Regions from separate parts of the Psychrobacter sp. H8-1 genome, predicted to be linked through region 1. Evidence: predicted binding sites of a transcription regulator. Region 1 holds the regulator's gene; the other holds the start of a gene.
What was found. Region 1 encodes PhoB, which activates phosphate uptake and scavenging genes when phosphate is short. Its sites were predicted from a motif close to TGTCATNAANCTGTCATAA; they were not measured.
Positions count from the first base shown of each region.

Region 2: the regulator PhoB is predicted to act here: its motif matches at 1,520-1,538, upstream of pstS (phosphate ABC transporter substrate-binding protein PstS).

Region 1 covers NZ_CAJHBG010000001.1:153,375-156,803, forward strand. Annotated here, with positions in the region: gene asd (archaetidylserine decarboxylase) at 1-718, opposite strand, end outside; gene dtd (D-aminoacyl-tRNA deacylase) at 837-1,292, shown strand; gene phoB (phosphate regulon transcriptional regulator PhoB) at 1,461-2,165, shown strand; gene phoR (phosphate regulon sensor histidine kinase PhoR) at 2,326-3,408, shown strand; gene JMY01_RS00715 (M23 family metallopeptidase) at 3,405-3,429, opposite strand, start outside.
Region 2 covers NZ_CAJHBG010000001.1:2,329,957-2,333,385, forward strand. Annotated here, with positions in the region: gene ccmI (c-type cytochrome biogenesis protein CcmI) at 10-1,290, opposite strand; gene pstS (phosphate ABC transporter substrate-binding protein PstS) at 1,610-2,773, shown strand; gene pstC (phosphate ABC transporter permease subunit PstC) at 2,984-3,429, shown strand, end outside.

The DNA of each region.
Region 1 (3,429 bases):
GATAAAAGCGGCCAAGCTCATCGCCTTTTTCAAGCTTCATGTCGTGATCCGCTTCTTGAATATCGTTGGTGCGCGCAATTTTGCCTGTGGCTACGGTTTCGATACCGGCGACAATCATCGCCCCGACCAATACAACAGCAGCTTTACCGTATTCGGTATCAAACAGACAAACCAAACGCTCGTTGCGCGCAAACAAATCAGGAACATTGGCGGCAGTGGTGGTATTGACTGAAAACAGGGTGCCTGGTACATAACGGGTCTTGATCAAAGTTCCCGCGAACGGCATGTGTACACGGTGATAGTTGCTAGGGGCGAGATAGACGGTGGCAAAGCTGCCATCAGCGAAATAGTTGCCATCTTCGTTATTAGCAAGTAGCTGCCCAATGTCGTAATGTCTGCCCTTAGCTTGTAGTAGCTTGTGGTCTTGTATCTGCCCTAACTGAGAGATCAACCCATCAGCAGGGCTGACGATGCCCTGTGCGGTGGTATCGATAGCACGGGCATCGTCTTTGAGCTCACGAGTAAAAAAATCATTAAAGCTTTCATAAGCATTCAGGCTCTGACGCTCATAATCTTCTAAGCTGATATCATAGGCCTTGGCAAAGCTGCGGATAAAAGCACGCTTCACCATTGGATGACGGCTAGCGGCTAGACGTCCAGCAGCTTTACTGATTTTTTGTTGTGGCACAAACTGTTGAATGGTAGTAAATAAATTCATGATAGGTGACCAAAATAGTTATTAAAATAAGAAAGTAGCACTAGAGAATCATTAATCTTGATATTTTATCATGGTCAGCAGCTGACTGTATGACCATAATCGTTAAAGGAGCTAATCAATGAAAGCACTTATCCAGCGGGTCAATCGTGCTAGCGTCTCTGTTGATGGAAGCTGTATTGGCTCAATTGAGCAGGGTATACTGGCATATATTGGCTTGGGACATGATGATACCTTCCAAAATGCGCAGCGGATGATCGATAAAATCCTCACCTATCGTATTTTTGAGAATGAAAGCGACCCAGCTAAGTATGGCAAGCTAGATCTAAACGTGCAGCAAGTTGCTGGCAGGTTATTGTTGGTGCCGCAGTTTACCTTGATGGCAAAGACAGACAAAGGCCGTCGCCCTGACTTTGGCCCAGCAATGGCACCTGATGCTGCCCAAGCTTTGTTTGAGCAGCTAGTTGCTTATGCCAAGACTCAGTATCCAAAGATCGCAGCTGGTCAGTTTGGTGCCAATATGCAGGTCGAAAGCATCAATGATGGTCCGCTAAACTTTTTATTAGAGGTGGTGTGAATCGCTATGGTTTAAATCGCTAAAAGTGGTTTAAAACTTAATTGTCATCAAACTGTCATAATTAATGCGTTTAATAGACGCACATTGACGAGTATTTATCGTCTTTTTTTGCACCTTAAATTCTCGCACCCTATAATCCTTACCAACGCTTTATAATAAGGTTGTCGTATGTATAATGAGCAGATTTTGATTGTCGAAGATGAGCCTGCGATTCGTGAGATGGTTGTAATGACATTAGAGATGGCTGGATTCGATAGCTTGCAGGCAGCTGACGTATCAGAGGCGCACCAGCAAGTGGTTGATCACCGTCCTGCGCTCATCTTATTAGATTGGATGCTACCAGGAGACAAAAGCGGTATTGATTTTTGTCGAATGCTCAAAAATGATGAATTGCTCGCTGAGATACCTGTCATTATGCTGACGGCCAAAAGTGAAGAAGATAGTAAGGTTCATGGTCTTGATGCTGGTGCTGATGATTATATGACCAAGCCCTTCTCAACGCGTGAGCTGATTTCGAGAATCAAGGCAGTATTGCGTCGCAGTAGTGCGCTCAGCGCTGACAAGTCCATCGAAGTAGGTAAGCTGAGCCTAGATCCCAAAAGCCAACGCGTCACCGCTGCTGGGAAAACCATTGAGATTGGCCCGACAGAGTATCGTCTATTGGCATTTTTTATGAGTCATCCAGAGCGTGCCTATACGCGAACGCAGCTATTAGATCAGGTTTGGGGCGGTAACGTCTATATCGAAGATCGGACCATTGATGTACACATCAGGCGCTTACGTAAATTATTAAAGCCCCACGACTGCGACACTTTGATCCAAACCGTTCGCGGTACGGGCTATCGCTTTTCTAGTCTGGTTGAAAACATATAGTCGGAGCACTTTTAAACCGCTACGGTGTTACCCGGCCTAGATGTACTTAGTGTACTATCTGCGGTCGGTCACCTTGTAGCGATTTTAAAACTCCTTGACTATATAAAGCAGTTTCCAAAAGTAGTAGGTCAATTGCAGTGGCTAGTAGTGAGGATGATAGATGACTATGGAAAATGAACAAAAGGTTATGCAGCAAGATCAAGTCGCTCAGCAAGACGTGATGGGTCAGCTTAAAAAGATCAGAAGTTCACTACGGGCATTGCAAGATGCGGTGATATTACTAAATGACGATGATAGTTTGGAATGGTGGAATCAGGCTGCTGAGGACTTATTGTTGTTACAGTCAAACGATAAGGGCAAGAGTATTTTTGACTTTATTACTGTTCCTGAATTTCGTCAGTACTATCAGAGCATGACGACACCCAACGATGGTGTCCATATGACATCATGGCGAGATCCTAAGCGTTATCTTAAATGTGAGCTCACACCTTTTGGTGACGAAAAGCTATTGATTATCTATGATGTGACGCGCTTGCATCATTTAGAGGAAATGCGTCGTGACTTTGTGGCAAACGTCTCGCATGAACTGCGCACACCATTGACAGTAATGATGGGCTATCTTGAGAACTTCTCTGATCAGCCAGATATGCCGCCGCATTGGCAGCGCGGTTTTGATCTGATGACCCAGCAGACAGCGCGTATGAATAGGATTGTCAACGACTTATTGCTGCTGTCTCGAATCGAAATCGAAGAGACCCATGAGCTGCACTATATTGATATGACCAAAATGCTCACTCATATTTATGATGATGCGCAGGCTTATAATAGCGAGTATGGGCATAGTATTCACTTGCAGATAGATACTTATGATGGGTTGTACGGCTCGGAGATGTACCTAAATAGCGCCTTATCCAACTTGGTCATCAATGCAATTAAATACACGCCAAAAGGTGGCAACATAACCATCAGTTGGGCAAAAACCTCAGAAGGCTGCCAGTTTGCTGTTGAAGATGATGGCATCGGTATCGAGCCGCAGCATATCGCTCGTTTGACCGAGCGCTTTTATCGTATCGATAAAGGTCGCAGTCGCGCCACGGGCGGTACAGGATTGGGTCTAGCCATTGTGAAGCACGTCTTATATCAATATGATGCAAACTTGCAAATTGAGTCGACAGAAGGCAAAGGCTCGACTTTTAGTGCCGTATTTCCAGCCAATCATGTGCGTTCCGCTCCCACGGTCTAATCCTTTTGCAAAAGCGGATAC
Region 2 (3,429 bases), 2.2 Mb from region 1:
TTCTAACATTTAAGGCACTTGCTGATTGATTTCGATACTCACTTGCTGCTGCTCGTTTGCTAGCATGATTGGGTTAGTTGATAAATCACCAGACTGAGAGTTTGCGCTACCAGAACGACTGATTCTGGCGGTCACGACCAACTGCTCACCTGACGCTTGCGCCGATTGCAACGTTCGATCTGGCATCATCATATCTGCATTGCTTAGACTTACCGCAATGCGGCCTTGCTTTAAATTACTAATCGGTACACGTTTTGCCGCATAAGGCGCTCCGCCTTCCGCTGCCCGAATAGCAACAAACAATACATCCTCGGCGACTATCAAAGGCAACAAGCTTGGTATCACGGTGACGGTCACCTCAAAGCCGTCAGCTGCCTGCGCTTGTTGATTAGTGATATCAGCGGCCAGATTGTCTAAACCACTTATTTCATGACTATAGTCTCCTGCCCTTTGCTCAAAGCTGCTGCGCATCTTAGCTATCCAATCTTGCGCCTGCTCGTAGTTACCTGCGCGCGCTTCACCCATTGCCATCATCATCTGCGCTTCTTCTTTATTTGGGCTACTATCAAGCACGCCTTGCAAAGTACGGCGGATATTATCATCCAAGCTACCACCTAGAGCAAAGAAGCTGGTCTGAGCATACATCATCGCAACATCCTCATTATCAGGAGACAATCTATAAGCCCTCGATAGCGCTTCTAGACCTGACTCGGTCGCCCCAAATGACAAAAACATCTCAGCGAGCTTTAACCAGCGCTGTGGGTCATGCGCATTGTGGTGGACGTTGGTCTGCATCGCAGAAAAAAGCGCCAACCCTTCTTTCATTGCCCACTCTGGCGGTTCGTCTATCTTGCCCGTGAGCAAATCATCTGCTACTTGACCGACGACTTGTTGCTCTTGCCATAAAGTGAACACATTGCTGCGGTCGCTGATAATCATATAAGCCGATCCAGCCAGCACAGGTATCCAGAGTATGAGCATCAAACGACTGACCAAACTTGGGGGCTGCATGGCTGTCGTCACTTGCTCAGCATCCAATAATTGACGCTCAAGCTCTGTTTTTTGCGCTTGATAATGGGACTCACTGATGACTCCCTCTTGTTTATCAGTACTTAGCTCACGCAGTCTTGATTTATAGACATCAATATTGATATCGATGAGTTGATTGTCTACTACAATATCTGGATGTTTTTTTAGACGCAGCCAAGGTGCAATGACTATCAAAGCCAACACTATTGAGATTAGCAGGCTTAAAGTAATAAATAAGCCAAAATTAGAAAACGCACTCATAAAAACTTCTCTTCATCGCGTGTTTGTTCAATCGATTGATGGATGGCTTAGCTCGTGGCTGCTATTTTAGCACTAATTCTGACTTTGTCCTGAGTTTGTAAAATAACACTGGAAGATGACGCTTACTTCTTAACGCCTTATCACACTTCTATTTATACCTAATAAAAAACACCAATACTTTCAATCGTTTGGACAAAAGACCTTTTATTAATCATAAGATTTTTCCTATTGTCATCAAACTGTCATCAAAGCTTGGCAAACTGCGACACATCTCACAGGTAATACGTCTTGCACCCTTGTCAAACTTTAGGAGTCCTACATGCGTTATTCGTTATTAGCAGTCGCTGTTAGTTGTACCTTAGTACTCACAGCTTGTAATAAATCGACCGACCCCTCAAGCTCAGCTGCTGATAGCAGTAGCGCCGTAACAGCGGCTGAAACCACCACTAGTACAGCGTCTACTACAGCGACTGATTTTAAATCTGCTGAAAACATCGCCATGAATATCACCGGTGCAGGTGCTTCATTCCCGCAACCTATCTATGCCAAATGGTCTTATGACTACAATGCCGCGACTGGCGGTCAGGTGAACTACCAATCAATCGGCTCCTCTGGTGGTATCAAGCAAATCGAAGCAAAAACGGTAGATTTCGGTGCGTCTGATGCACCGATGACACCTGAAGAGTTGGACGCAGCAGGGCTTATTCAGTTTCCGACCGTTATCGGTGGCGTCGTACCGATTGTAAACATCGATGGCGTAGAGCCAGGCCAGCTGAAATTGGACGGTGCGGCTTTAGCGGATATCTATTTAGGAAAAATTAGCAACTGGAATGACCCTGCTATTGCTAATCTAAACCCAGACTTAACCTTGCCTGATGCTGCCATTACCACCGTATTTCGTTCGGACGGTTCAGGTACGACCTTTAACTTCACCGATTATCTGGCCAAGGTTTCAACTGACTGGAAAGACAGCGTTGGTGTTGATAAAACCGTCAAATGGCCAACCTCTGCCACGGGTGCAGGTGGTAAAGGTAACGAGGGCGTATCAAGTTACGTCAATCGTATGAAAAACTCTATCGGCTATGTCGAGTACGCTTACGCCAAGCAAAACAACATGGCACATGCGGCACTAAAAAATGCGGCGGGCAACTTCGTGCAGCCATCTGCTGAGACCTTTGCAGCGGCAGGTGATATCGATTGGTCACAGCAAGCAGGCTTTTATAAAGTCATCACCAACTCTGAGACGGAGCAAGCATGGCCAATCGCAGCTGCTACTTTTATCTTGGTACATAAGCAGCCAGAAAACCCACAGCAAGTGGCTGGCGTGTTGAACTTCTTCGACTGGGCTTACGCTCAAGGCGATGATGATGCCTTAGCCCTTGATTATGTTCCTTTCTCTGATACCGCTGTTGCGCTCTTTAAAGCGCAGTGGAATGAAGTCAAAGGCAGTGATGGTCAGCCAGTCTATACTCCAGCTCAGTAGTTTTTAAAAAACCTTGTAATGATTCTAAAGTTACCCTCTTAAATAATTATTCTCCAGTCGTTGTTTAAGAGGTTTTATCACAACAAATTTAAAAGTGGAGTTATTAATTACCGTTAATAGCACTACTGATTAAGATTTAGTTTGCTGTGATAAGACCTGATTAAACTCTCTAAAACTTTTGATCTAACCCTACTTAATGCTGAGACACTTATGAATGACCTAAGGTCCCAACTGGCTAAACAAAAACGTTACGACGCGCTATTCGTCAATGCAACCAAGGCTTTTGCCATCCTCGTTCTCTTATCATTGGGCGGCATTCTAGTCTCTTTAGTTATTGGCGCTTGGCCAAGCATTCAAACATTTGGTCTCGGCTTTTATACCAGTAATAACTGGGATACGGTTGCCAATGAGTACGGTGCGCTAGCGCCTATTTATGGCACGCTGGTCACTTCGTTTATCGCTATTTTAATTGCCGTACCAGTCAGCTTTGGTATTGCGATATTTCTGACCGAGATGTGTCCGAATTTCTTAAAAAAGCCCCTCGGTATCGCTATTGAGCTGCTGGCAGGTATCCCCTCTATCATTTACGGTATGTGGGGGTTGTTTGTATTTGCGCCCTTTTTTGGCGATCACATTCAGCCGTGGTTTATCGAACA